DNA from 4 places in the Terribacillus sp. JSM ZJ617 genome. Region 3 is predicted to be linked to each of the others. Evidence: riboswitches for the same ligand, from Rfam matches in the RefSeq annotation. Region 3 holds a riboswitch; each other region holds the start of a gene.
The links. Region 3 has a riboswitch for thiamine pyrophosphate ahead of ACH6C1_RS13270 (YkoF family thiamine/hydroxymethylpyrimidine-binding protein). Riboswitches for the same ligand answer to the same signal wherever they lie in the genome.
Positions count from the first base shown of each region.

Region 1: another riboswitch for thiamine pyrophosphate. It lies ahead of tenA (thiaminase II); the one in region 3 lies ahead of ACH6C1_RS13270 (YkoF family thiamine/hydroxymethylpyrimidine-binding protein).
Region 2: another riboswitch for thiamine pyrophosphate. It lies ahead of thiT (energy-coupled thiamine transporter ThiT); the one in region 3 lies ahead of ACH6C1_RS13270 (YkoF family thiamine/hydroxymethylpyrimidine-binding protein).
Region 4: another riboswitch for thiamine pyrophosphate. It lies ahead of ACH6C1_RS15015 (thiamine phosphate synthase); the one in region 3 lies ahead of ACH6C1_RS13270 (YkoF family thiamine/hydroxymethylpyrimidine-binding protein).

Region 1 is NZ_JBISEQ010000004.1:92,394-97,718, forward strand. It holds gene thiM (hydroxyethylthiazole kinase) at 1-740, opposite strand, end outside; gene thiD (bifunctional hydroxymethylpyrimidine kinase/phosphomethylpyrimidine kinase) at 727-1,563, opposite strand; gene tenA (thiaminase II) at 1,556-2,254, opposite strand; TPP riboswitch at 2,370-2,470, opposite strand; gene splB (spore photoproduct lyase) at 2,531-3,559, opposite strand; gene ACH6C1_RS13985 (transcriptional regulator SplA domain-containing protein) at 3,552-3,797, opposite strand; gene ACH6C1_RS13990 (methyl-accepting chemotaxis protein) at 3,986-5,110, opposite strand; gene ACH6C1_RS13995 (MCP four helix bundle domain-containing protein) at 5,107-5,325, opposite strand, start outside.
Region 2 is NZ_JBISEQ010000002.1:4,834-10,158, forward strand. It holds gene ACH6C1_RS06250 (sensor histidine kinase) at 1-614, shown strand, start outside; gene ACH6C1_RS06255 (response regulator transcription factor) at 589-1,197, shown strand; gene ACH6C1_RS06260 (peptide MFS transporter) at 1,239-2,612, opposite strand; TPP riboswitch at 2,822-2,921, shown strand; gene thiT (energy-coupled thiamine transporter ThiT) at 3,004-3,570, shown strand; gene ACH6C1_RS06270 (YflT domain-containing protein) at 3,605-3,955, opposite strand; gene ACH6C1_RS06275 (hypothetical protein) at 4,149-4,505, shown strand; gene ACH6C1_RS06280 (class I SAM-dependent methyltransferase) at 4,644-5,138, shown strand; gene ACH6C1_RS06285 (dihydrolipoyl dehydrogenase family protein) at 5,171-5,325, opposite strand, start outside.
Region 3 is NZ_JBISEQ010000003.1:343,332-348,656, forward strand. It holds gene ACH6C1_RS13260 (ABC transporter ATP-binding protein) at 1-935, opposite strand, end outside; gene ACH6C1_RS13265 (ECF transporter S component) at 932-1,510, opposite strand; gene ACH6C1_RS13270 (YkoF family thiamine/hydroxymethylpyrimidine-binding protein) at 1,507-2,118, opposite strand; TPP riboswitch at 2,196-2,300, opposite strand; gene ACH6C1_RS13275 (magnesium transporter CorA family protein) at 2,471-3,415, shown strand; gene ACH6C1_RS13280 (erythromycin esterase family protein) at 3,506-4,771, shown strand; gene ACH6C1_RS13285 (PAS domain S-box protein) at 4,878-5,325, opposite strand, start outside.
Region 4 is NZ_JBISEQ010000004.1:285,927-291,251, reverse strand. It holds gene ACH6C1_RS15035 (alpha/beta hydrolase) at 1-32, opposite strand, end outside; gene ACH6C1_RS15030 (MarR family winged helix-turn-helix transcriptional regulator) at 125-556, opposite strand; gene ACH6C1_RS15025 (SDR family NAD(P)-dependent oxidoreductase) at 757-1,509, shown strand; gene ACH6C1_RS15020 (SDR family oxidoreductase) at 1,535-2,317, shown strand; TPP riboswitch at 2,428-2,539, shown strand; gene ACH6C1_RS15015 (thiamine phosphate synthase) at 2,640-3,257, shown strand; gene thiO (glycine oxidase ThiO) at 3,241-4,359, shown strand; gene thiS (sulfur carrier protein ThiS) at 4,356-4,559, shown strand; gene ACH6C1_RS15000 (thiazole synthase) at 4,563-5,325, shown strand, end outside.

The DNA of each region.
Region 1 (5,325 bases), on a different contig from region 3:
AAATAAAGCTGATCAAGAAAAGCAACCTGAAAGCTGCCTGGAGCGTTTACTGTCATAGCCGCTTTCTCTGCTGCAATACCATAAAAGGCAAGAGCACCGATGCAAGCTTTCAGTACGTTGTCAGCTGCTCCTGCACATGCCGCTATAACGGCACCGAGCAAGCAGCCAGACCCTGTTATTTTACTTAGCATCTCATGCCCATTAGCTACACTATACGTATGGTTCCCATCTGAAAGGATATCTATTTTACCGGTTGCAATCACAATAGCATCCAATTCCCTGGCCAGCTGCTGCACAATTCTTGGTGAAATACCATCATCGGATCCATCTACACCTTTCACTTTGACAGATGTTCCGCCTAGGACGGATATTTCACCTGCATTACCGCGAATAACAGTGACATCCACCTCCGCCAATATGCGGCGGGCCGTTTCTGTTCTGTACGCTGTGGCACCTATTCCGACGGGATCGAAAATCACTGGTATTCCGAGCCTATTCGCTTCTTTTCCGGCTAGGATCATTGCTTCCACATCCGCTGCGGCAAGTGTGCCGATATTCAATAGCAGCGCCTGTGCATGCTGGACCATCTGCGCGGCTTCTTCCTTTGCTGATGCCATCACAGGAGAAGCTCCGAGTGCGATCAAACCATTCGCCGTAAAGTTAATGACAACCTGATTGGTAATGCAGTGAATCAATGGGTTTCTCTCCCGGACTTGCTTTATCACATCAGTATACTTCATTATGCTGTTCCTCCTGAACTGGCACACCTTGCAGACGGTACCCCCAATGATTTGTCGGACCATTCCCTTTTCCAAGCTGAAGCGAATACGAAATCGCATCTGTCACAAAATCCTTACCGATCCGAACTGCTTCTTGCAGAGATTTCCCTTTAGCCAGTTCTGCGGTTATCGCTGCAGAATACGTGCATCCCGTCCCGTGCGTGTGCTTCGTCTGTATACGTTCTGCTGTGTAGGCTGTGAAGCTATTTCCGTCATAGAGCCAGTCTGACGCAGATGCTCCTTCCATATGACCGCCTTTCATCAGGACAGCTTTAGCCCCATATTCCTGGACAATCATTTTCGCTGCGGTTTTTATGCTATTTTCATCTTCGATACGAATACCCGTGAGTTCCTCTGCTTCCGGTATATTCGGTGTAATCAGGGCAGCGAGTGGAACAAGATGTTTCTTCAATGCATCTCTGGAATCCTCTCCCATGAGTGCATGTCCGCTTTTAGCATACATGACAGGATCCATAACATAGGCAGTCTTTGATTTAATCAAAACGGCAGCGACGCAGCGCATCATCTCTTCTGATGCAATCATCCCCGTTTTTACAGCAGATGGGGTGATATCAGAGAAGATTGATTCCAGCTGCTGTTCAAGAAATTCTACTGGAACATGATGCACTGCCTGTACTCCTGTCGTATTTTGGGCAACGAGGGAGGTGACAACGCTCATTCCGTATACTTCAAGCTCCTGGAAAGTTTTCAAGTCAGCCTGGATTCCAGCCCCTCCCGAAGGGTCTGTTCCTGCAATTGTCAAAGCGCTCCTTATATCAGGCATGAATGGACGCCCCTTTCAATGGGATCATCCAGTCTTGCTGTGTGGCTGCCATCTCCCAAAAATTATACTCCAGCATACAGCTCTTAAGAAAAGCTTTCCGTGCACGTTCCTTTGCAGCCGTTCCCGCTGTCTCGGCCCACTTGTCCAGTCGCTTGCTAAGTTCTGACGTCACATCCGGCATACCGTCTTCCCTGCTGGCATAAAACTGAATCCACTCCTGGAATGGATTGGATTCGTCAGGTGCCTTTGTTTCGATAATATGTGCCGCCAGCGCTTGATACGTCCATGGGCAAGGAAGCAGTGCCGCCATCAGCTCCCCTATATCTCCTTGTACGGCACTGCTCATCATGTGTGAAATATAATGGTCAGCAGCAGGCGGTGGTGTCATCCGCTGCAGATCCTCGTATTGCACACCTGCTGCCTTGCAGAAGACGTTATGCGGATGAATCTCGCTGTGCAGGACAAAATGAATTTGGGACTGATAAAATTCCATCTCTTCTCGGGTTTCGCATTTACTGACTGCCAAACCGTAAATACGGGCAAATGCTGTCAAATACTCATAGTCAGCTTTCACATAATGGATCAATGCCTCACGCGGCACATATCCATTCGCAACTCCTTCTACGAAAGGATGTGCATAGATTGCTTCGAATACCGGGTTTGCTTCTTCTCTCAATTGTGCAGAAAACATGTTTTTCTCCTCCTATTGGAGAAAGCCCCGTCGGAAGGGTGAATGGCGCCGGCCATATAAAAAAGCCGCTCCAGAAGTATGGAGCGACTCGTATAGTCAAGTGTGCAGAAAATACACGAATCCGGCTCCACTTCCCTACGCTGGTGTTAACCAGATCAGGTTCAAAGGGATAAAGATCACTCTTATCTCAGCCAAATGGCACCCCTAGTGGACTTCCTCGAAATTCAATTGTCCTCTTAACTATCACATGCACAGATGCGATTGTCAACCGATGAATCAAGTGAAATATTCAATCCTGGATTGCGGGAACATTTTATAGATTGTGCTTCCTATGACATCCTTTATTTCTTCTTGCTCCTCATTTTGGTAGACGTATTTTCCGATACCATAGCGCCCCCATTTATATTTCCGTTTGCTTTCATCCAGCTCAAGCTTCGACATCGGATAATTTTTCTCGATAACGCGCTTTGCCGGCTTCGTGAATCGATGCTGGATCAATTCGAATGTCAGATTCTTTTTGGCATGTTCAGGCAGGGCTGCTTCCAGATGCTCGAGCATTTCCGGATAGCCCTTCTGCCAGCCGTCATGCAAATAAATCGGAGCGACGATGAATCCAAGCGGATAACCGGCCTCGGCTACTTTCACCGCAGCTTCGATTCGATCCTTCAAACGGGAAGTCCCTGGCTCAAAATATTTGATCACATAATCATCATTGATGCTGAAGCGGAATCGTGTTCGTCCTTGATGGTCAGCGTCCAGCAAATGATCCACATGGGCGAATTTCGTTACAAATCGCAGTTGTCCGTGCTTGGACCGACCGAAATATTCAATTGCATGTTTCAGCGTATGCGTCAGATGGTCGATACCAACGATATCTGACGTACAGGAAGCCTCAAACCGTGTTTCTTCCGGGGCTCTTTCCTGCATGTACTGCTCTGCCGCATCAAATATTTCATCCGTATTCACATACGTACGGATATAAGGTTTGGATCCCATCGTCGTTTGCAGGTAACAATAATGGCAATGCCCCATGCAGCCTGTCGCAAATGGGATAGCGTATTCTGCTGATGGTTTCGATGTATCGAATTTCAGTGTTTTCCGAACGCCGACGACAAGCGTTGATTTGGCAGTACGGTACTTCTGGAAATCATTATCACCAGGCAGGTTCCGAACCTGATTATGGGAAGTTGTCTCGCGTATTTCTACACCCATGTCCCTGAATTTATTCCGCAGCTTCACGCCGAGCGGATACTCTAATGCCCTAGGCTCTATATACACAAGCTGCGGTACAAATGGCTTAACCATAATAGCCTCCATCGGCTAAACCAAAAGCGGATACATATGCTTCTTCCGCCTCTCCGAGATCCTGATAAACCGCCACCTCATCATTGAGCGGATAATAGGTTTCATACACAAACAGAGCCAGTTCCCCTGGCTTTTCCGGGTTATGGACGACCGCAGCCTCTTGTATATTGGCTACTCCCTGTGCATGGGGGTTGCGGATAATTACATAGACGATTTCTCCTGCTTGAAAAGCATCCATTACATTGCCTCCTTTGTACATACTGCGACTAGTATGCACAATTCGGTTACAAACAATGTAAAAAAGTGAACCCTTTTCCAGGAAGTATCCGTCTACTTCTTAGAGGAGGGTTCATATGAAATGGATGATATATGTTTTTCTATTATTAATCTTATCCTTTATTGGTTACTATCTGCTAACCAATTAACTTACACACGGAAACGAGCAATAGCGGTTTGAAGCTCCTCTGCCATAAATGCAAGAGAACTGGATGATGCCGCAATTTCCTGCATGGCAGCCAGCTGCTGTTCTGTTGCAGCTGACACACTTTCGGTCGAAGCTGCTCCTTCTTCTGCGACCTCGTTCACATCCCCAAGTGACATATTGACTGAATCTGTACCAGCAATCATACCTTCCAGAGCAACTCTCACCTCTTTGAATTCATCCACCAAACCTGCTACCGCAGTTTCAATCTGAAGGAAAGAACCGCCCGCTTGATCGACAACTCGTGTACCAGCTTGTACTTCATCCGCTGCATGCTGCATCAGATCGATTGTTTTAGTCGTATCCTGGTGGATAAAGTCAACCAAAGCAGCAATTTGTCCTGCTGCTCCCTTCGTTTCCTCAGCTAACTTGCGCACCTCATCCGCGACTACCGCAAATCCCTTTCCATGCTCTCCAGCCTGTGCTGCCTCGATAGTGGCATTCAGCGCAAGAAGATTGGTCTGTGCGGAGATATCCGTGATAACGCTCGTAATATCACTGATTTCCCGAGATCGTTTGTTCAAACTGTCGATCGACGCAGAAAGCTCCTGCACATGGGAAGTGATAGTTTCCATCTGTTCATTCACATCCTTGATTGCATGTCCTCCCTGGACAGATAGTTCAGATGTCTTCTGCACTGCTTCTTCTACATTTTGGGCGTTTGAAGCCAGCTTGCTCGTATGCTGCCCCATACTGCCCATTGTCCCTGTAGCAGTTGTAACTAGCTCAAGCTGCTGGACTGAACCCTCTGCCAGCTCCTGAATCGTTTTGGCTACATGTTCAGATGAAGAACTGCTTTGTTCCGCACTTGCACTCAGTTCTTCTGCAGATGCAGCCACTTGCTGAGATGTATCATTCACAACTCGGATAATAGACCGCATGCCATCTGCCATAGCATTATAAGAAGCTGTCAGTGCGCCCATCTCATCCTTGGATTGATACGTGCCATCCGAACTGAAATCTCCATCTGCCGCCTTGCCCAATAAAATACGCATCTCTTTCACTGGAGAGACGATAAGCTTCGATATAAGGATTCCTATTGTAATAAGCAGTATTAAGGCTACACCTATGCGCTAGATAAGACTATGGTAGCTAGTCTTACGTCCTCAGTTGCCTGCACATAAGTTTGTTCTGCTTCCTTCGTATTCTGGTCCTGCAGTTCTTGCAGAATATCATTTACTACTGTACGCTGCGGAATCTGTTCTTCTACAAAAAGATTGTATGCATCCTCATTTTGATTTACCAATGCAAATTTCAGCACTCGGTTCCTAATGTCATTTAATTT
Region 2 (5,325 bases), on a different contig from region 3:
GTGAGCGGGATAGGATTGCACGTGACTTGCATGATACGGTAGGACAAACGCTATCCACAATCTCAGTAAAAAGTGACATCTCAAAAAAACTATTATTCCAGAACCCGGGGAGGGCAGAACAAGAATTGCATGATATCCAGCAGTTGTCTCGATCCTTGCTTCAGGAAATGCGTGAAATTGTCAGCGATATGCGTCTTGTTTCCTTGCAGGAAGAGTACGAGGCAGCGCAGCTTAGATTAAAAGAAGCTGGTATTGCTTCTGAATCGGAACAACAACTATCTTCAATAGAAGACAGTTCAAAGGAAACCATGCTTGCCTATATTCTCAAAGAAGCTGTCACCAATGTCATACGTCATAGTAACGCCACGTTCTGTAAAATCCGGGTCATACAAACTAAAAACGTTCTGCATTTACAGGTAGAGGACAATGGCGGCTATAATAATACGCTCGCAGAAGAAGGAAACGGCTTGGCTGGAATTAGAAAACGTGTCAGCTTAATGAAGGGGGAAGCCCATTTTCATGAGCGGCCAAATGGCGGCTTGCACATGATAGTAAAAGTTCCTATGCAAACCGAAGGAGGAAACAGTAATGATTCGTATGCTATTGGCGGATGACCAGAATATGCTTCGAGGTGCCATGGCTGCGATGCTCGATTTAGAGGATGATTTCGTTGTCACTAATCAAGCTGCCAATGGTGAGGAAGTCTTGCAAGCACTTGAAACGCAAACTTTCGATTTATTAATCCTCGATATTGAAATGCCAAAATTTAATGGCTTGGAAGTGGTCAAACAATTGCGGCAAAACAGTCGCATAGAGAAGGTTTTGATGCTGACGACCTTTTCTACGGCTGCTTATGTAAAGGAAGCTATGAAGCTGAAGGTTGAGGGGTATTTGCTGAAAGATACACCTAGTGATCAGCTTGCACATGCTGTAAGAGATATTGTGTATCATGGACGCGCGGTAATTAGTCCAGAGATAACTTATCAATTCGTACAAGGCATCGATAACCCATTAAGTGAACGTGAAAAGGAAATTCTCCACCTTGCTGAAAAAGGGTTCTCCACAAAGCAAATTGCAGCGGAACTATTTTTATCACCAGGAACTGTCCGGAACTATTTCTCGGAACTACTGGATAAACTTGGAGCGCAAAATCGATCCCAAGCAGTCTATATAGCGAAAGAAAAGGAATACATATAAAAAACACAGTTCCTTGGAGTGAAGGAACTGTGTTTTTTGGATTAATCACGCGCATCCAACATAGATTGCAGTTTTTTGGAGACTGCTAGCAGGATGATACCTACTACAATCGCTGCTGCACCGATTACACTGAATATCTCCACATAACCAAGTGATTCTGTCAATGCAGCAAGCTGTCCAGCGATAAGGCTGGCAATACCAGTTGCGGCCATCCAGACACCCATCAATAGAGAAGCGATTTTCACCGGTGCTACTCGACTTACCATCGATAGCCCAACGGGTGACAGACATAGTTCGCCTAACGTATGGAACAGATAAGTGAAGACGATGAATAGAATATTAGCTCTGTGAACGATATTCCCTTCGTCACTACCTGTATAAAGCACTGCTGGTACTAAAATCATAAACCCTAATCCCAATAGAATCATACCCATGGACATTTTTGTCGTTGTACGGAAATCTCCGCGTTTTGATTTACTTAATTTCAACCAGATTGCAGAAACGATTGGTGCAAGGATGACAATGAACAATGGGTTCACAGATTGGAACCAGGATACAGGTATCGTATAACCGCCAATACTTCGATCAATAAAATCTCTCGTATATAGTGTTAAGGAAGTACCAGCTTGTTCAAAGCCAGCCCAGAAGAAGATGATGAATACAGCTAGAATCAGTACTGCACCTGTCCGCTTCTTATCAGCAGCTGTCATTTTTGCAGGAACGCTTCCCGCAGCTATATTAGTACGCGCAGGTTTTGTGCCAATATCACCTAAATAACGCTTACCTAACAAGCTAAAGATCAACTGACCGATAACCATACCAATAGAAGATGCCAAGAATGCCCATTTGAAGCCAAAGTGTTCAATTCCAGCAGCATCAGTTGTGTGGAATAGATCCTCAGCAAGGAATCCTGCAATTAGAGGAGAGAAGAATGCACCGATGTTGATACCCATGTAGAAGATGGTAAATGCAGCATCTTTACGTTTATCCATCGGATGATACAACTCACCAACATGTGTTGAGATATTCGGTTTGAAAAAGCCGTTACCAATTATTAGGAACAACATACCGATATATAATCCCCACTGATTGTTGAATAGGAATATTGTGAAATCTCCGATCGCCATTGTTACGCCACCAATAGTGATAGCGGTACGTAGGCCGATATACTTGTCAGTCAAGTAACCGCCAATAATTGGCGTAAAGTATATAATTCCTGTGTACAAACCATAAATTAATGCAGCTTGCTGCGTATTCATGCCCAATCCGCCGCTAATTGCTGCAGCAGTTAAATAAAGCATTAAAACTGCACGCATACCATAGTAGCTATATCTTTCCCACATTTCGGTGAAGAAGAGAAGATACAATCCCTTTGGATGCTTCTTCCCTTGTGGGATTGTAGCTGGTGTATCCATTTTAAATCCTCCCTTTTTAAAGAACATTGTCCATTATACGTCATAGTTTTTCTCGAATTCAAACAATTTCGTTAGATGAAGTAAAAGTAATAAAATTGCTAAAATTAGCACTTGGGTAATATTTCACTTATAGGAAATATTATTAATTATTGCTAACGCTGTCATTTTTCTATATAATAGATGGACAACAGAAAACAAAACGGTACAAAAAAGCCTGCAGGGGGAGCCATTTCGGCTGAGATGGACGTATGTCCAGACCCTTCGAACCTGTGAGTTAGCACTCGCGTAGGGATGTAGCTTCTTTGATGGGGAAACAATGCACATTGGGCCATCGGAAGAATCCCACTGCAGCATTGTTTTTTTGTTGCATTCTTTATTAGGGGAGAAAAATATGCAATCAAGAAGCAGGGTTTTATTTTTAGTAGAGGTGGCGATATTCGCCGCACTTGCATTCGTATTGGATTTATTTTCATTTAAAGCATGGGCGCAGGGAGGGAGTATCTCCTTGCAGATGGTCCCAATTTTCTTAATGGCGTTTCGGTGGGGATGGAAAGGCGGACTTACAACAGGATTAGTAGTCGGACTGCTGCAATTAGTTACCGGTCCTTATATAATACATGTTGTCCAGGGTTTTATGGATTATCCTCTAGCCTTCACTTTAGTTGGGCTGGCTGCTGTCACAGCTGGATCCGCTCGTAAGGCTGCAAAAGAAAATAACCGCACAAAGCTTGTAGGAATGTTGATCATCGGAACATTGATTGGCAGTATAGGTCGATTTGCAGCACATTTTGTAGGTGGAATGGTCTTCTTCGGATCTGCAGCTGCACCAGGACAAACTGTTTGGGCTTACTCGCTCATATACAATGGCTCTTACCTGCTGCCAAGCTTTGTAGCCAGCATTATAGTTATTCTCATTCTCGTTTTGGCTCAGCCAAAACTTATCTTACCGAAAAAATAAGAAAAGGCGCTGTCTCATGACAGTGCCTTTTCATTTAGATAAGCAAGCCTTCGACGTTATCTGTTCCAGTTACAATCAAAAAGATTTTACCTTCATCAAGATCCTCTTCAAAATCCTCGGCTTCTTCTTGGGAAAAACCGATTTCTTTCAATTTTGCACGAAGTTCATCGCCTTGTTTACTGAACATGCTACCAACAGCACTTTTAGCACCCATCTCGGATAACCCAATCGTATTGGCATCCACTTTACTGGATACACGTTTTGTTCTGTCATCATCATGTGACAATACATAGATGTTATCTTTGTTTACGCCTTTTGTGCTTAAAAGTTGAATGTCTTCTTGCAGCTTTTCATCGTTCGTGTACTCTTTTAAATATGGTTTCAAGTTGAATTCTCCTTTTTTAGCTAATTTGATGTACTAAATGTCTACCCGCTGGCTAGAAAATAAAACCAACAATATTAATTACAAACAATCAATATAGTATGTCTATTATCTGAAATTCGGCTTACAGACGCTGTATGTTGTGATAAACTAAAGAGAAAATCGAAGTTTCCAGTCCTGGTGAGGAGGAAACAATATGGCAGATATCATTGATTTGGACCAGTTTAAGACTAAAAGATGCTTATGTCAGGTTGCCAAAATGAAAGGTATCGAATACGAAATATACTTGACTGTCGTTAAATATGTGGACAAGCATACAGAGAAGCTACTTCCTGAGTATGCTTTTAAAACGACAGATTCCGATCTGTATAAGATATTCAATGGGAATCGCAAACTTTTTTTGAAAAGTTATCATGACTTGCTGCGTTATTGGGAGATCCCGCTGATTGATGCAGAAAATCCTGCTAATATGGAATTTGAACGTTTTCCTAAAATAGGGGATCTATGTGCTTTTATTGACCGAAAAGTTCAAACAGATAAATATACGTGTTGAAAGGACAGCTGGATGTATCAGCTGTCCTTTTTGAATGAAGGATAGAAAATGTTAATCCGTGAGAGCATAGGGGAGATACGTTTAGCTTTGTATTGGAAGGGCAATACAGAACTAATTGATTCAAAAGGAGAGAGTCATATGGTGAATAAGACAACAGAAGTTTCCGCAGCAGAAGTGCTAGAGCTATTGGAAATTGAGGGCGGAGAAAAAGTGATAGTTTTCGGTGCTGGTAATGGTAATTTGGTTATTCCTATTGCTCATAAAACAAAGGATCGCGTTACAGCTCTTGAGAAAGATGAAAATTTATTGGAAGAGTTAGCACTTCGTGCAGAAGAAGAGACACTAACGAATATCGACCGGATGCCGAGTGGATTAGACAGGCTTCTTAATTTCCCCGACGCTTCCTTTCAACGTGGACTTGCAGCATTCGTGCTGGATAGCTTAGATGAACCAGAGCAGGCAGCGGCGGAAATGTACAGAGTGACTATTGAAAAAGGTATCATGATAGCGCTCGGCTACAGTAGAGATCACAGCGCAGATCTGCTTGCAGACAAATTGAAGAAGGCAGGGTTTGAAGTATCTAAAGGGGACTTAAATGAAGAAGTATATTATGTGAAAGCTTATAAAGCATGAGAAAACCGCCAAATGTGGCGGTTTTCTATTTGTTATTGAAGCATGCTTGGGATATCGCTCTCTGCAGTCGGATAAGCCCAAAGCAAGGATTGCAGCATTTGTACAGGTGCTTCCATTTCAATTGCCAAAGTGAAAACATTAATCAAGTGTTGAGCATGGGCAGCATATATATGTGCACCGACGATAA
Region 3 (5,325 bases):
GCAGGGATATCCAGCAAGACCTTTTCTTTATTACGAAAAACAGCATTCTCCACCTGAATGATTTGCTCTTTCTTCTGCAAAACCTCTGAAGTTTTCGTCTGAAACTGCAAACCATGAGGGAGAAGGTCAACAGTAAGCGGCCAAGGCTTTGGAAGCTGTGCTTGCTTGGCAAGCAGAACTGCTTCTGGCAGCCAAATGCCGCGCTGCTGCAGCTCCTCGTCATAGAGATTGACTGCTTCACTCAAATCTCCGTCAAAGAATAAAGAGCCATCTCGCTCCAATAGCATTGTCCGGTCAATAATTGGCAGCCAATAGTCAATATTGTGCTCTATGATAAAAAGTGTGATATCCTGCTGTTCTTTTAACTTACGTATTGTTTCGACAAGGTCTTTGCTCGCAGCCGGATCCAGGTTGGCCGTCGGTTCATCTAAAATAAGCATCCGAGGCTCGAGAGCCAAAACTGCAGCCAGTGCAAGCTTTTGTTTCTGTCCGCCGGATAGGGTGTGAATTTGATCTTTTCTCCGATGCTGTAAACCTACAAGGGAAAGGACACGATCGATTTCTGAATTCATCAAATCAGGAGCCATTTTTTTATTTTCTAAGCCGAAAGCAATCTCGTCTTCTAAGGTTAGCATGCAGAACTGTGTTTCGGGGTCCTGAAATACAGTACCAACCTCTAAGTTGATTTTTCCACTTTTGAAATCCTCGATCTTGGATCCAGCGAAGTAGATACTGCCGCTCATCTTTCCATCAAGTTCTTTTGGATACAACCCGTTCAAACAGTACGTGAGTGTGCTCTTACCGGATCCGCTTGGTCCAAGCAGGAGTATGCTGTCTCCTTCCTGGACCGTAAAACTCAAATCAGATAAGGTAGGATTGCTTTCTTCCTCAAATGTCACGGTAAGCTGGTTTACTTCCAGAAGGGGTTGTTTCATCCTGCTTTTCGCTGGCGATAAGTTTTGCCAAGAGGAAAGCTAGTCAATGTTCCTGTTTTCGCCAGCGCCTCACTGATTGCTTTGCCGATCAAGCCACTTATGACAGCTCCGCTGATGATCCGGACAACAAGCATAAGCACAACGTAAGAAGGGTCAAGAGCCACAAAGCCGCCGCGGAAATAACCCCAGATGAAACTTGTGATGGCAGCTCCAACACCAGCACCCATCAATACAAGGACATGATAAGAGCGATAGCGTGTGATAGCAAATGCTGCTTCAGCACCGAGTCCCTGCACAATAGCAGAAAGGATGACAATTGGTCCGACGCTGCTTCCGATCAGCACTTCGACAACTCCTGCTATTGTTTCCGATACAAGGGCAACTCCGGGTTTTTGAATGATATACGCTGCAACGATGGAGACGAGGAACCATACCCCGAAGATGATATCGGTTCCGATTGGTCCGACAAGTCCCATCATGACGACGTTGACCGGAAGGAATAAGAGATAAACAATACCGAACACGACAGCGAGTGCTGCCATGACGACGATATCTTTCATGCGCCAGCTTTTCATTTGACTACACCCTTGGCAGACGGGCTGTTCGCAGACATTGTCACCGTCATAACTGTATGGGATGATCCGGACGCCTCAGTCTCAGTGAAAACATGCTCCAAACCATCGAAGACGTCAAAAGCATTGCCATCAAGACGAGTAGAGTAATGTGACTTGGAAACAGTGATCCCTCGAGTGCGCATATTCTCTATCTGAGTATAGATGGTATCCATATAATTTCCGCCGCCTAAAGGATAAAGCGAGAATTTGGATGCTGTCTCAAGCTTTATATCTTTAACATTCGGAAGGTTCAGCTTCGTTTCATCCTCAGCCATATAAACATCCCCAGTAGAATCTCCAGGACAGCCGATGGAATATGTACCATTGAACACAACATGATCGCCATCTTTGGCTGCTGCCAGGAAAATAGCAGAGGTGACATCGAATACATGCGGTATTCTCCCGCGCACTAGTGTAGTGACATCGTCCGTCTCAATCCATACTTTCGACGTATCCACGGTTCTTAGTGCCTCTAATATAATTTCTTTGAACCTGTCGGCCATTGGATAAACCGAAAAACTGCAACCGGCAATCCGGCTGGTCCCGCAATGATTTTGGATTTCCATCATGATTCCTCCTATTTTTTTGCATATAAAAAGCGACGGCACCATAGGGCGCAGTCGCAGAATATACAGAAAGAAATAGGGCAATTCTGGCTGCACTTCCCCACGCTGGTATTATCCAGATCGAGTTCTAAGGGTCAGAATCACTTGATTCCTCTCAGCCGTTACCAGCTCCCCCAGTGCGTCGCAAGCTTATGCAATTGATACGTCTATAGTAAAAAAGATAGCTCGATTTGTAAAGGATTTCTTGCTGAAACATTCTGATTTATAGAGTGGTGACAGTGGAAAGTGAGGTGAGAAGAAAGGATTATCCCGCAACATATAAGGGAAGTAGAAAAGAAAAAATGGAGGGAAAAACATGGAGAAGCACGCTTTTTCAGGTACTGCATGGGAGTGGCTTCAGTTAGATGAGAAGAAGGATTTAGAGAAAAAAGACGAGCTAAACGCATACACCATACATATTCCATGGGTAAAACATATACATTCTTCCGACACGAATAGTCTGCAGATGGAGACGACAAATCAGGACTCTCTGGCTCTTTGGGGCTCGCTCATATACGTTCAGGAAGCAGACAAGAAGGAAGAAAAGCACCTTTTTCACTTTTTTGTAAAGGAGACCACGCTGCTGACAACTGCACTAGATTTTAAGCTGCTGCCGACTACAAACCAAGATGATATTCTCGCTAAAATGCAACATGCGGACAATGCGATTGAAGGATTTATGATCCTCCTGGGAGAAATCATTTCAGCATTTTTACATAAAATCGATCAATATGAAGTCAGATTGAAGGACTTGCTTTGGCAGGTAAAAGAGAATAATGATACAAAGCTGCTTAACAAAATTGCTGAAAATCGGCATGAGATATTAGTATGGAAGAACTTTTTGATTCCGTTTATAGAGGTTAAAACTGGTGTAGTCGAAGCATTTGGGGAGAAATATACAGAGAACATCTATTTTAAACGAACACATTATCGTTTTGAACGCTGTGAGAATCTTGTTCGGGCGTATGAAGAGGAAATCAGAGGATTGATTGATTTTGAAGATGTCGTCTCTTCTTTCAGGGGCAATGAGATTATGAAGACACTGACTGTTATGACTGTCCTTTTTACACCAGTCATGGCGCTTGGCGCATTATGGGGCATGAACTTTGATGATATGCCAGAATTGAAGTGGAAGTTCGGGTATGCAGGAGCCCTCATCTTAATACTACTTTCGACTCTTCTGGTTTACTGGTTCTTGAAGGCGAAGGGCTGGACAGGAGATATGCTGAAATCCAAGAAAAAGCAAAAATACGTCGATTAAAAGTGGCAGAATATTAACTGAAGGTATTTTTTCATCACATTAATCACAATTTAAACCTAACACACTTCAAAGTGAAAGTTGGGTTTTTAAATGGATTTAAAGACAATACAATCGATTAAAAAATACGCAATACCATTAACTGGTGAAGCGGAATTAAGTATCGTAACTGAAAGGACCGGCAATGCAAAATTTGTTTTGCTTGGAGAAGCGTCGCATGGTACATCTGAGTTCTATACCGTACGTGCGGAGATAACCAAAAAGCTGATCATGGAGAAAGGTTTTGCTTTTGTGGCGGTAGAAGGGGACTGGCCTGCTTGTCAGGCTGTAAACCGCTACATCAAAGGCTATGATACAGAAAGCCAATCAGCTCGGGAGGTCCTTAGCAGCTTTAATCGATGGCCGACGTGGATGTGGGCGAATGAAGAAATTCTTGATTTGATTGAGTGGATGAAGACATACAATGAAAATCACGACGTGCAGCCGAAAGTTGGCTTCTATGGAATAGACATGTACAGTCTTTGGGAATCCATGGAGGAAGTGATTTCGTACTTAACGAAGATTGATTCCCCTGACGTCGAAATTGCCAAAAAAGCATTTACTTGTTTTGAACCATTCAACAGAGACAATCAGGAATATGCTGTTTCTGCTGGTCTATATTCTGAAGGCTGTATTGATGAGGTTGCAAAGCTATTAGCAACGATTCAAAAAAAGAAAGATCAGTATCCATGTGAAGAGGAGCTCCGTCTTAACCTGGAGGTAAATGCGCTCGTAGCTTATAATGCCGAGCATTTTTACCGCTCGATGGTCGTTCGAGATGAAGAATCATGGAATATAAGGGATACACATATGGTGCATGCTCTGAACGAGGTTATGAAGTTTTATGGCTCAAAAGCTAAGGCGATTGTCTGGGAGCATAATACACATGTTGGAGACGCCAGAGCCACTGACATGGCGCATAATGGAATGGTCAATGTCGGCGAGCTTATACGGCAGCAAAATGCTCAGGAAGATGTGTATATCATCGGATTCGGTACGAACAGAGGAACAGTAATAGCTGCGGATGAATGGGGAGTCAATCATGATGTGAAGATTGTTCCAAAAGCAATTGGGGGATCATGGGAGGACCTCATGCATAGAGCCGGCGCATTTGATAAAATACTCTTTTTCGATATAGAGAATAAACATTTATTCCAGCAGAAGATCGGACATCGCGCGATAGGTGTAGTGTATCGACCGGAGTTTGAACAGTTCGGTAATTATGTGCCTTCTCATATGTCACAGCGGTATGATGGATTCATCTATATTGATGAAACGAGCGCTTTAAGGCCTTTGGCAGTTGAGAGAGTTTTGCTATAAAGTTAAAATTTATTTTTCCGAGGAGCCGTTATATATTTCGGCTCCTCTTTTAAGTTGTAAAAATCATGTTTGAACTGCTTAATAAGATATAAAGAAGAAGTCCGAATTAATGCACGCCTAGGTAATCCAAAGCATCTTTTACTGTAGACATAGTTGGTGATGATAACAAGCTGATATCCATTTCAACTGCTTCTATCGCAAGCTCTGGTCTCATGCCGGTAAAGACAGACTTTATACCAAGCATAGAGAGAACGTGATTAATCTTGAAGAGATAATCTGTTACAACTTTGTCTAATTGCAAGATACCTGAGAAATCAATAATCAAAGAGTGTACATTCTGTTGTTTCGCTTTAATAGGAACAAGATTCAAAAGATGTTTTGCCCGCTCCTCGTCAATTGAACCAACTAAAGGAAGAATGGCTATTCCGTTTAAAAGAGGCACGAGAGTAGCTGAAAGTTCATTGATTTGATTCATCAATTCCTGGCTTTTTCTCTCCGTTAGTTTTTTCTCAGAGATATCTCTTACATAAGTTTGAATGGCCTTCGTATCCTCA
Region 4 (5,325 bases), on a different contig from region 3:
TCCGTTTCTAGTACAGGTTTAATTTTTGTCATAGCAGATTCTCCATTCATATATATTTTGTGAAATAATATTGTGCAAAATATAAAAGGGGAAAAGAAAGTCGGATAATCATTTATCCAACATCCTATCTTTTCTGTAAATTCGTTGTGAGTTTCTTCACTAATCTATTCAGCTCATCCATTTCTTCAGAAGACATGCCACTGGAAGATACGAGTGCAAGGGGGATACATGTTGCTTCTTGTTTCAATGCCTCACCTTGATTGGTCAGGGTGACATAGACAACTCGCTCGTCCTCTTTGGAACGCTGTCGGTGAATAAGCTGCTTCGCTTCCATCCGTTTTAGCAGAGGTGTCAGCGTACCAGTATCCAGATCCAGCTTCTCTCCAAGCTGTTTGATTGTCTGTTTCTCCATTTCCCATAATGCCTGCAAGACGAGATATTGCGGGTATGTAATATCCAGCTTTTTCAGCAGCGGCTGGTACATCCTGAGAATTGCACGTGAGCTAGCGTATAAGGAAAAGCAAAGATGATCTTCTAGGTAGTAATCCTTTTCCAAGATTAAGTGTCCCTCCAATCAATTTTCCAAAATTATATTTTGCACAATATAAATATAAGGGAACTGAATTTGAATGTCAAATGAAAAAGTGAAAATTATTTGAAGAGTTATCTCTTGCGATATCTATGATAGAGGTGTAAGCTCTTACATATGGAGTAGGTAAATTAACCTATTTACACATATTGAAGGGAGCTTTGCTTATGTATGGGCAGAAAGTAGCGGTCATCACAGGAGGCGGCAGCGGTCTTGGACAAGCTGCAGCATTGCGACTAGCAGAAGAAGGTATCGCAATCAGCATCGTTGACGTGTCTGAGGCAGCCGGTAAAGAGACGGTTCGCTTAATAGAAGAAAAAGGGTCAAAAGCTATTTTCGTCAAAGCGGATGTAAGCAAGGCAGAAGAAGTAAAACATTATGTAGATAAAACGGTAGAGGCATTTGGAACTATCGACATGTTCTATAATAATGCTGGTATTTCTGGTCCTGGTGTAAAATTCGTGGATAATACGATTGAGCAGATCGATATGGTATTAGGAATTAATCTAAACGGCGCCCTTTACGGGTTGAAATATGTATTGGAAGTTATGCTTGCTAATGGCGGCGGGCGAATTGTCAACACGTCATCCACAGCAGGTGTCGTGGGACAAGCCACAGTTGGTACATATTCAGCTACGAAGCATGCAATGGTTGGGATTACGAAGACGTTGGCTGCTGAGTATGCCGAGCAAGGCATTGTGGTAAATGCAATTGCTCCAGGTACGACAGAAACGCCAATGGTTCGAGAATATAAAGAGAAGAATCCAGCTGCATTCAAGAATGCGACAGAACCGATTCCTCAGAAGCGTCTTGGCCAGCCGGAGGAAGTGGCAGAGCTTGTCGCGTTCCTATTGACTGGTAAAGCACCATATATAAATGGTGTAGTAGTGCCGATTGATGGCGGATTTACTGCAATTTGACAGAATCAGAAAAGGAGAGATTTTCATGAAACGTTTTGAAGATAAAGTAGTATTGATTACAGGTGGGGGTTCTGGATTAGGACGCGCAGCAGCTTTGCAAGTAGCAAAAGAAGGTGCAAAGCTTTCTCTTGTTGATTTAAGTGAAAAAGGTATGGAAAAAACGAAGCAGGAAATATTGGCTGCAGCACCAGAGGCAGAGGTTCTTACGATTGTGGCAAACTGTGCAAATGAGCCGGAAGTTGAGGCGTATGTAAAACAAACAATTGATCAATTTGGTAAGATCGATAGTTTCTTTAACAACGCTGGTGTGGAAGGAACGCAAAATCTGACAGAAGAGTATCCTGTAGACGAATTCGACCGCGTTGTGAACATCAACTTGAATGGCGTATTCTACGGCATGCGCCACGTATTGAAAGTAATGAAGGAGCAGGGCTATGGTTCTGTAGTAAATACAGCTTCTGTAGGTGGTATCCGCGGAATCGGCAACCAGTCCGGTTATGCAGCAAGTAAGCATGGTGTAGTAGGTCTTACGAAAAACTCCGGTATCGAATACGGACAATTCGGTGTGAGCATCAAAGCCATTGCTCCAGGTGCCATCATGACGCCAATGGTTGAAGGATCCCTTCGTCAGCTTGGCGGAGATAACTGGGAAGAAGCGGGCAAGGAATTCGTCAGCGTCAACCCAATGAAACGCTTTGGTAAGCCGGAGGAAGTCGGTTATCTTGTTGCATTCCTTCTTTCCGATCAAGCAAACTTCATCAATGCTACTGTTGTACCAATTGATGGCGGACAATCTTATAAGTACTGAGTCAGGCGCTGAAAAGACCATCTGTATAAAACCAGATGGCCTTTTCTTTTTTGTAATCAGAATCTTGCATAAAATGCTATTTATGTTACGATGTGGGTAAGTTCAATAAGTTTTCACACTAGGGGATCCCTTCATAAGGGCTGAGATGAAGAGTAGTGACTCTTTAAACCCTCAAAACCTGAACAGGTTCGGACCTGCGTAGGAAAGTGTAGACACTCGGGTTTACATGCTCTTTTGTATGTATCCATTCGCAAGTTTCACACCACTTTCCTTTGGGGAGTGGTGTTTTTTGTATGTCCGGCCTGTTCGTATCCAGGAGGTGATGGCAATCAAATTGATGGCAGTAACTGATGATGCATATGAAGCAGCAGATTTAATACGTATCTTGATGGAGATACACCCTTATGTCGATCATGTGCAGATCAGGGAGAAACGTAAGCCTGCTGGTAAAGTGTATCAGCTTTGTAAGGAGCTATTGGACGAAGGGCTGCCAGCGCATAAGCTTTGGCTTAATGACCGAATGGATATAGCTTTGCTGCTTGGCTTGAAGCAAGTGCATATACCAGGTCATGGCCTTCCACTGGAAGAATTGAAAAAGCTGTATCCTGATTTGCGGATTGGTGCGCCTGTCCATTCGTTTGAAGAAGCAGTACAGGCGGAGTCTGTCGGGGCGGCATACGCGCTGTATGGGCATTGTTTTCCGACAGCCAGTAAGAAGGGGAAATCACCGCAGCCATTAGCCAATTTAAGGTATATCCGTCAGAATACCCACATTCCGTTATACGCAATAGGAGGAATTGAAGTGGAGCGATTGGCTTCATTGAAAGCGTTTGAATTAGAAGGGGTTGCTGTTATGAGTAGTATCTTTTCTGCTGCAAACCCGCTTGATGCCGTGAAGAAATTAAGGGAGGAGTGTCTGCGTCTTGAAGAGATCCACTGAAGTAGCAATTGTTGGAGGAGGTATCATCGGCAGTGCAATCGCTTATTATTTAGCGAAAGCAGGCCATCAAGTCGATTTGCTGGAAGCAGGCCAAGTCGGATCAGGCTCGACGCAAGCAGCAGCTGGTATGCTAGGTGCCCATTCAGAATATAAGGAATTCGGTGCTTCGCTTTATCCCTTTGCCCGTACTAGTCAAAGGCTCTATGAACAGGCAGAAGAGGATATTCGCTCTCTGACAGGGATAGACATGGAACGTCGCCCAGGTGGTTTATTACAGCTTGTTTTTACAGAAGAAGAAACAACGAACTCTCCGTTCTCTTCGTTGGAAGGAGTAACATGGCTGGATCGTGCAACTGTGTCAAAGAAAGTACCTGGTCTGTCAGAAGCAGTTTCTGGCGCTCTTCATATGGCAGAAGATGTGCATGTCACACCTGCAATTGCCTGCAGAGGATTCCATACAGCTGCCCGTATGCTAGGTGCCCGGATTAACGCTTATACCAGGGTCGATGAGATTGTGAAGGAATCTGCTCATTATCGGTTACGGACTTCCAAAGGAGAATGGCAAGCACATCGTGTGGTGATTGCCAGCGGAGTTTGGAGTAATGCTTTGCTCCAGCGTTCTGGGTTGGGGACGCCGATTTTTCCAGTGAAGGGTGAGTGCATTGCTGTTACGAATACTCAAACTCCTCTTACATGCAGTTTATTCCATGATCAGCATTATATTGTTCCGCGTAACAACAATGAGCTGATCATAGGTGCAACAAAGGTCAAGAATGATTGGAGCACCGAGCCCACGCTTGGCGGATTACAGACTATCATGGAGAAAGCGAGAAAGATGCTGCCAGTGGTTGATAAAATGCCGTTCCTCAGAAGCTGGGCAGGTCTCAGACCTCAGACATACGATGGCAAGCCGCTGATTGGTGAGCATCCAGAAATGAAGGGCTTGTATATCGCTGCTGGCCATCAGCGCAATGGCATTCTGCTTGCCCCAGCTACGGGCAAGATGATTTGTGATTTGATAAGCAGCAATGAAGTTCTGGAAGAATGGAAGGAAGCATTTCGTGTCGATAGATTGAACACTGGCGAGGAGGTATTGATGTGAATATTCAGCTGAATGGCAGGCGGCAGGAATTATCCGCTGATATCAAGACTATAGCTCAGCTGTTAGCATCACTTTCCCTGGAGAAAAGGATTGTGATTGTCGAACTGAACAAAGAGATCATTAATAAAGCTTCGTATGCAGAGCAGCCGATTAGAAATGGCGATAAAGTCGAGCTGATTCATTTTGTAGGAGGAGGATGAAGAATGTTACAGATTGCAGAGAAGACTTTTGCTTCCCGCTTATTATTGGGAACAGGCAAATACCCGTCATTTGAGGTGCAGGAAAAGGCAGTCGATATTTCGAAGGCAGAGATACTGACATTTGCTGTGAGGCGGATGGATATCTTTGAGCCATCCCAGCCAAATTTCCTGGAACAGCTGGATCTGGAAAAGTACTCTTTACTTCCGAATACAGCAGGGGCAAAGACAGCAGAAGAGGCTGTTCGTATTGCCAAACTGGCTAAAGCTTCGGGGTTATGCGATATGGTGAAGGTGGAAGTGATTGGCTGTGACCGGACATTGCTTCCTGATCCAATAGAGACACTGCGGGCATCTGAAATGCTGTTGGAAGAGGGCTTCATTGTCCTGCCTTACACGTCGGATGATGTTGTCTTGGCCAAGCGGCTCGTGAATCTGGGAGTACATGCGATTATGCCAGGTGCATCGCCAATTGGTTCGGGAAAAGGTATCATCAATCCTTTCAACCTGCGTATGATCATTGAACAGAGCAGTGTACCGGTCATTGTTGATGCTGGTATTGGTTCGCCAAAAGATGCTGTGTATGCAATGGAGCTCGGGGCGGATGGTGTCTTGTTGAATACAGCTGTGTCCGGAGCTGCAGACCCTGTTCGAATGGCATATGCGATGAAGCTGGCTATTGAAGCAGGTCGTTTAGGTTTTGAAGCAGGAAGAATTCCCGAAAAAAATTACGCAGTAGCTAGCAGCCCGAATGAAGGTTTGTTTACCT